2 regions of the Cobetia sp. MM1IDA2H-1 genome follow, and region 1 is predicted to be linked to the other one. Evidence: predicted binding sites of a transcription regulator. Region 1 holds the regulator's gene; the other holds the start of a gene.
The links. The regulator LexA, encoded in region 1, represses DNA repair genes until DNA is damaged. The targets are predictions, from matches to a motif close to TACTGTNTANNTANACAGTA.
Positions count from the first base shown of each region.

Region 1 (3,606 bases):
GACCGCTGAGCCACAGGATACGCGTCAGGATCCAGTCGCGTTCGGGGTGCTCGGCGGCCAGTCGAGGCGTGAACACCTCTCCCGTGAAGCGCCGCCCACGATAGACGGCACCACGCGGATTGCCCTCCCCGATCGCGGCGCGAACCACATGCCAGCCGGTCGGCGTGCAACCGCTGCCATCGAGCTCGCCGATACCGTTGAGGCCGCTGGAGATCGCACAGGCATGCACCAGCGTGTCAGGGTCAGCCGCGGGGGGCGGCGCATCACGACTGCCACTGGGCGCGTCATTGCGTATCTCAAGACGCTGGCGGGTGAGATCCACCGCCACCCAGCAAGCCATCAGCTGGCCGCCTGGGTGACCGCTTCACCATCTCCGAGCGAGGCCGGCAGCGGAGCCGCCATCGCCGCCACCACCACCGGACGCATGTGCTGGATCAGCTCGCGCACACTGGTGTGATGGCCGTATTCGGCCTCTTCGATATCGCGCAGTGCGTCCAGTCCCGAGAAGGTGAAGATCACGCTGCCGAGCATGAAGTGCAGACGCCAGAAGCGCTCGTTGTCTGGCAGGTCCGGCGTCGCAAGCTTCAGGAGCTCGGCGAAGCGGCTGAAGACCGTGCCGTAATGCTCGCGGATGTAGCGACGCATGTGGCCCTGCCCCTGGGTATAGGCAAGCCCGAGCAGGCGCATGAAGGTACGCAGGCTGTTGCGCTCGGCCGGCACCTCCAGCACCGTGCGCGCCATCACTTCCAGCAGCGTTTCCAGCGGCACCTGACGACCGGCATGCTGCTGCTCGACACTGTCGAGTGCCGCATGGAAACGCTCGCTGAAGGGGTCGAGATAGCGGGCGAACACTGCCTGGATCAATGACTTCTTTGAGCCGAAGTGATAATTGACCGCCGCCAGGTTGACCTTGGCCTTGCTGGTGATATTGCGCAGCGAGGTTTCGGCGAAGCCTCGCTCGGCGAACAGGACCTCGGCGGTATCGAGGATACGGGTAACGGTATCGGTCTGGGCCATGGGCGGATGCCTTGTCAGGTGATCAGTCACGAGGGGGCACGGGAGTTCTTGTCCCCCCGGACAACGGCAAGGCCGTGGCCCGGGGGGCGACTCTTCTCATGCAGGTCAATCAAACGACATGTCGGTCTTCACGCACCGCGTGTCAGGCAGCGACTCCGAGGCGGAGGCTGCCACGAGCCGTGTCCCGAGCACAGGACACACAGGGCCTGTGTACCGGTAGCGGGATGCGCCCGACGAACATTCGTTTGAAACAAGATAATTCTAGCTGTCCATGCCATGACTGGCAATTGCTGGTTGTTTCAAACACTCGACAGCCAAGACCGGCAGGACGCGCATTCACGCGGGACATTCGGGGACGGGATGGTCATGGGGCGTCCCGGACACCCGCTGTCTCGCGTCAGCATGTCGATGTCGACGAAGATGCCGGCAACGTTGCTGCCAAAGCACCCACGATGCCTTGCATGACCGCCATGACTGGATACAATGACAGTTGTATGGATGCACACCCCGTGCCGTCAGCTCAGATGCCGCCCAGGCCAAAGGCAATGCCCATGACTCAGCCGCTTACTCCGCGCCAGCAGGATGTCTTCGACTTCATCATCAAGACCATCAAGTCCTCAGGCTATCCGCCAACGCGTGCCGAAATCGCCCAGGCACTGGGCTTTCGCTCACCGAATGCCGCGGAAGAGCATCTGCGTGCCCTGAAGCGCAAGGGAGCCATCGAGATGGTGCCGGGCACCTCGCGGGGCATCCGCGTGCCGTCTCTGGCCGAGGCGGAAGAGGATAGCGAGCAGGGCCTGCCGGTCATCGGGGAAGTGGCCGCTGGCAGCCCTATCCTGGCCAGCCAGCATATCGATCGCCATTGCCCACTGCCCAGTGACTACTTCTCGCCTGCCGCCGACTATCTGCTGCGCGTGCGCGGGGTCTCGATGAAGGATGTCGGCATTCTGGAAGGTGACCTGCTGGCCGTGCACCGCACGAGCAGCGTGCGTGACGGACAGATCGTGGTGGCGCGTCTGGGGGATGAAGTGACGGTGAAGCGCTTCCGTCGCGATGGCCATTACGTATGGCTGGAAGCCGAGAACGAGGACTTCGCGCCCATCAAGGTGGATCTGCGCACGGACAGCCTGGAAATCGAGGGCCTCGGCGTGGGCGTGATCCGCGATGGCGGCCTGCACTGATCTTAAGGCTCGCAGGCAGTCTGTCCTCACAGCGCTGACGCGCAGATGACGATTGTCGCCATCAGGGCATCCACAAAAAAACCCGCCGATTGGCGGGTTTTTTTGTGGATGGCAGACATGCGGGAAGTGCTCAGTGCACCATGCCTTCCGACTGCTCGTCTTCATCATCCTCGCCATCCCACAGGCGGGTGCGGGTGATGGCGTGGTCGATCATCTCACGCGCGACCTCGAAGCGATTGTCACGCAGCAGATCGGCAGCTTCATCGGAGATGCGGATACTGAGAAGTGGCTCACCTTCACTCTCGGCGGCACGCAGGATCACTTCCCCATCTTCCATTTGCACGATTTCAAGTACGGCGGGATCGGACACGTCATTCCTCCTGCACGGCATCCTGAGGATACCGGCGTCGTTGTGATCGTCAGCTTGACGGCGGGCAGGCCCTGCGACTTGCAGTCACTGGCGACAATGCAGAAAAAAGTACGACCACAGCCAGAGCCATGGTCGTACCGGAGAATGCAGGGCTTGCCACAATGCCGCCAGTCTAGCACCCGTCATGCCAGGGCGTCACCTGAATGACAGGTGCGTGACATGCCAGCGCCTTCGGGTCAGGCAAGGCGCGACGCTACCACTCCACATTCGACTCGCGAAGGTGTGACAGCAACGCCTTCATGGCGCTGACTGCCGTGGCGAGACGCTCTGCCAGAGGCGCATTGGCCGCCGCGGCGATGATGAGACCATCGCCACGCGCCTGGCCTTCCTCACGCCGGGCAGCACCGCCCTCTTCATGCAGACGCGTGATATCGGCCACCAGCTGGCTCAACCAACTGTCCGGCTGCGCCTGCAGGCTTCGCAACTGCTCGATTTCCGCCACGGGAGTCGGCGGTGTGGCCAGCCGCTCGCGCCAGCTGCCCTCAGGCCAGCGTGCCGACGCGGCGCACTCCTCGATCAACGAGGCCAATGCCAGCTCCATCAACGCCAGCGCCCCTTCCTCACCGGCCATGCGCCGTGCGACGGCATGCTCATCACGCGTCGCGACGGCCGCCTGCTCCAGCAGCAACTCGGCCTGATACAGCAGTTGATTGGTGCGGCCACGCTGGCTCATCAGCTCTTGGCTCCCTTGCGCTTGTCCTCGACGACCCAACGGCCGTTGTCGAAGGTCGCCTTCCACCCCGTCGCCTTGCCATCTTCGTCCGTCATCACGAACTGCTCCTTGGCCTTGCGCGAGAAACGAATCTGCGTCGGGCGGCCATCGGGGTCTTTCTCCGGCGCCTTGAGGATGAAGTGATACTTCTCCGGCAGCTCGTCGGCATGCGCCTTGAGCTCGCTGACCAGCGGCGGACGCGTCTCGCGATTCTTGGGGAACTGACTGGCGGCAAGGAACAGGCCACTGGCGCCATCACGCAGCAC
Region 1 is NZ_CM133225.1:971,690-975,295, reverse strand. Features, by position in the region: gene BOH68_RS04195 (L,D-transpeptidase) at 1-340, opposite strand, end outside; gene BOH68_RS04190 (TetR/AcrR family transcriptional regulator) at 340-1,017, opposite strand; gene lexA (transcriptional repressor LexA) at 1,569-2,198, shown strand; gene BOH68_RS04180 (hypothetical protein) at 2,329-2,568, opposite strand; gene BOH68_RS04175 (DUF6586 family protein) at 2,822-3,301, opposite strand; gene topA (type I DNA topoisomerase) at 3,301-3,606, opposite strand, start outside.

Region 2 (3,606 bases), 210 kb from region 1:
CGAAGTAGCGTTGCTCGCGCTGATTCTGGCGGCTCCCTTTGTCGGGATAGCGCGGTACCTTGATGCAGCGCCGAGGATCACGGGGGTCCTGATAAACACGGCGATCATTGCCCATGCCGATGACACGGGCATTTTCAAGCTCCAGCATGCGCTCTCCTGTTGAATAACGCCTGCGACTGCAGCCGCCGGGCAGCGTGGCATTCTACAAAAAGCCCTTCCCTTGCGCCAACCGTGCCGCCGGCGGCCGCGTTCCATGAGGTCATTCATCGGCCATTCAGCTTGGGACCTCGCTCTGGTATGATAACGCGCCGTTTTCTGGCAGTTTCAGGACGAAACCGCCTGACGTAAGCGATCAGCACGACTTGCGAGGTATTGCCCGGGATCGGGTGGCCGCGCACACCTGCAACCCCCCGCTCCATTGGCACATCTCCCTTAATGAGGTACTCGCATGAATGCGGTAATACTGGCCGTTCTGGTCATGGTCGGCCTGTCACTGGCCCGAGTCTCGGTCGTCTTCGCTCTGGTGGCCGGCGCCTTGGTCGGCGGCCTGTTCAGTGGCCTGTCTCTGACTGACACTCTCGGCGCCTTCAACGACGGCGTCGGCGGTGGTGCCAAGGTCGCCCTGGCCTATGCCACGCTCGGTGCCTTTGCCGTGGCCCTGTCTCGCTCCGGCCTGCCGGATCTTCTTGCCGCACGCCTGATCGGCATGCTCAATGGGGAGAGCACCCCTCGCCGTCAGACCGCCATCAAGTACGGCTTGCTGGGCAGCGTGACATTGGTGGCGATCTCGTCCCAGAACCTGATCCCTGTCCACATCGCCTTCATTCCGATCCTGATTCCGCCACTGCTGGTGGCCATGAACCGCCTGCGCCTGGATCGCCGCGCCGTCGCCTGTGCCCTGACCTTTGGTCTGACGGCTCCCTACATGCTGCTGCCGGTGGGCTTCGGTTCCATCTTCCTCAATGACATCCTGCTGGCCAACATCAATGAAGCGGGCCAGGCAATGGGGCTGGAAGTCACCCGCGGCATGGTGCCGATGGCGATGGCCATTCCGGTAGGCGGCATGTTCCTGGGACTGCTGACTGCGGTCTTCGTCTCCTATCGCAAGCCGCGTGACTACGCCAATCGCGAGATCAAGTCGACCAACGTCCCGCACCATACTCCAGTGCATGCACCATCCCGCAGCGGCCTGATCATGGCTGGGGTCGCCATCATCGCCGCCCTGGGCATCCAGCTCTATTCCGGCTCGATGATCCTGGGCGGCCTGGTCGGCTTCGCCATTCTTTCCCTGGGTGGCCTGTTCAAGTGGAACGAAGCCGACGACCTGTTCACCTCCGGCATGCGCATGATGGCACTGATCGGCTTCATCATGATCTCGGCAGCCGGCTTCGCCTCCGTCATGAAAGCCACGGGTGATATCCAGACCCTGGTGGATGCCTCCTTCCACATCATCGGAGACAACAAGCCGTTGGCCGCGCTCGTCATGCTGATGGTCGGGCTGTTCATCACGCTGGGCATCGGCTCCAGCTTTTCCACCATCCCGATCATCGCGGCGATCTATGTCCCGCTGGCTTTGCAGTTCGGCTTTTCCCCCCTGGCGACCGTCGCCTTGATCGGCACCGCGGCCGCACTGGGCGATGCTGGCTCCCCCGCCTCTGACTCCACGCTCGGCCCGACGGCAGGCCTGAATGTCGATCAACAGCATGATCATATCTGGGACAGCGTGGTGCCGACCTTCATCCACTACAACATCCCGTTGATCGTCTTCGGCTGGGTGGCGGCGATGACGCTGTAATCCGCCGGCCAGGGTAGCCTGGCAACGGCAACGGCAACAGAAGATACGACAACGCCCGGCAGGCATCACGTCTGCCGGGCGCTGTCGTCTCTGGGCGAAGAATGAGGCGACACGCCGCCTGACACTGGACAGCCATCCAGTCTTTTAGGATGATGCGCGAATGCGCAAGATCCTTCATGCTGACTGCGATTGTTTCTACGCCGCCGTCGAGATGCTTCGTCACCCAGAGTGGCGCGAGGTGCCCATCGCCATCGGTGGCCGCACCGAGCAACGTGGCGTGATCGCCACCTGCAATTATCCGGCTCGCGCCTTCGGCGTCCGCTCTGCGATGTCCACAGCGCGCGCCCTGCGCCTGTGTCCGCAACTGATACTCGCCCCCCCCGACTTCGAGCGCTACCGTGCCGTCTCGCAGGAGATCCAGGCACTGTTTCACGAACTGACACCACTGGTGGAACCTCTATCGCTGGACGAAGCCTACCTGGACGTCAGCGACATCGAGGAATTTCAGGGAAGCGCGACCTGGATGGCGCGCTGGCTGAAGGAAGAAGCCCTGAAGCGCACCGGGATCACGCTGTCGATCGGCGTGGCCGCCAACAAGTTCCTGGCCAAGATCGCGAGTGATTGGGAGAAACCCGATGGCCTGACGGTGATCACGCCAGAGTCCAGCGACGCCTTCATTCGTAAGCTGCCCGTCGGCAAGCTGCATGGCGTCGGCCCGGCCACGCTGGCCCGCCTCAATCGGCTGGAGATTACCACCTGCGATGACATCCGCACGACACCACTGACCACACTGGTCGAACACTTCGGCAAATTCGGACATCGCCTGCATGAACTCTCTCACGGCATTGATGACCGCCCCGTCAAGGTCGAGAGAGAGCGGAAGTCCATCAGTGTCGAACGCACTTTCGATCAGGATCTTCCGGATCTCTCCGCCTGCCTCGCCAAGCTTCCCATGCTGATGGAGCGCCTCGGGGAGCGTCACGCACGCCAGGAACAGCCGGTGCTGGCCAAGCAGTTCGTCAAGGTACGCTTCAACGACTTCACCAGCACCACGCTGGAAAGCCTCCTCCCCGCCTCCACCCTCTCATTGCCGGACGCCAGGAGTTTCGCACTGCTGATGGAGCAAGCCTGGCAACGTGGCCATCGACCGGTGCGCCTGCTGGGAGTCGGTGTCCGACTCAAGGCCCACGAAGAGACGCAACAGCTGGGGCTGTTCTGAGAGGGTGCCGCGCTTGACTGGCAACCTTGACGGACGGATGACAGGCATAAAAAAAGCCAGTCACAAGGACTGGCTTGTCCGGTCATCGATACCCCAAGGGTATCGCCGGAAGGGTCGTGAAACCCGCTCAAGGAACCATCGCAACCTGCAATGCAGGCAGGAAGCGAGAGTGGGCGAACAGCTCTGCGCATTGAACGACGCAGCCACTCTCGGCAAACGCCTGCGGGGAGCATGAGATGCTCGACCCGCAGGTGTCAGGAAGGAATGCCCAGATTCATCGATGATGATGACAGTCCATCCGCTTCAACTGTCAGCATCATATCTTTTAGCCCGCAAACTAAAAAGCCGATCCACAGCAACAGTCCCATGCCACAACGGCACCGGATCAACGCTGACTCAATGGCAACCGTTGGATGCACTGGTTGGATCACTGGACGGGCGATGGGCGCCAGGATGAGGCGGGTTGTTGCCCCCGGACAGCAGCCGCTGGATGTCCGCCGCCGCCATGGGCTTGTAGAAGTAGTATCCCTGAATGAGATCACAGCGCATTTCGCGCAACAGCTCGAGTTGCTGGATATTCTCCACCCCCTCG
Region 2 is NZ_CM133225.1:1,184,405-1,188,010, reverse strand. Features, by position in the region: gene BOH68_RS05090 (YrbL family protein) at 1-148, opposite strand, end outside; gene BOH68_RS05085 (Na+/H+ antiporter family protein) at 449-1,795, shown strand; gene dinB (DNA polymerase IV) at 1,956-3,014, shown strand; gene BOH68_RS05075 (putative bifunctional diguanylate cyclase/phosphodiesterase) at 3,411-3,606, opposite strand, start outside.
Region 2: a site for LexA is predicted at 1,918-1,937, ahead of dinB (DNA polymerase IV). Genes of this name have one in related genera too.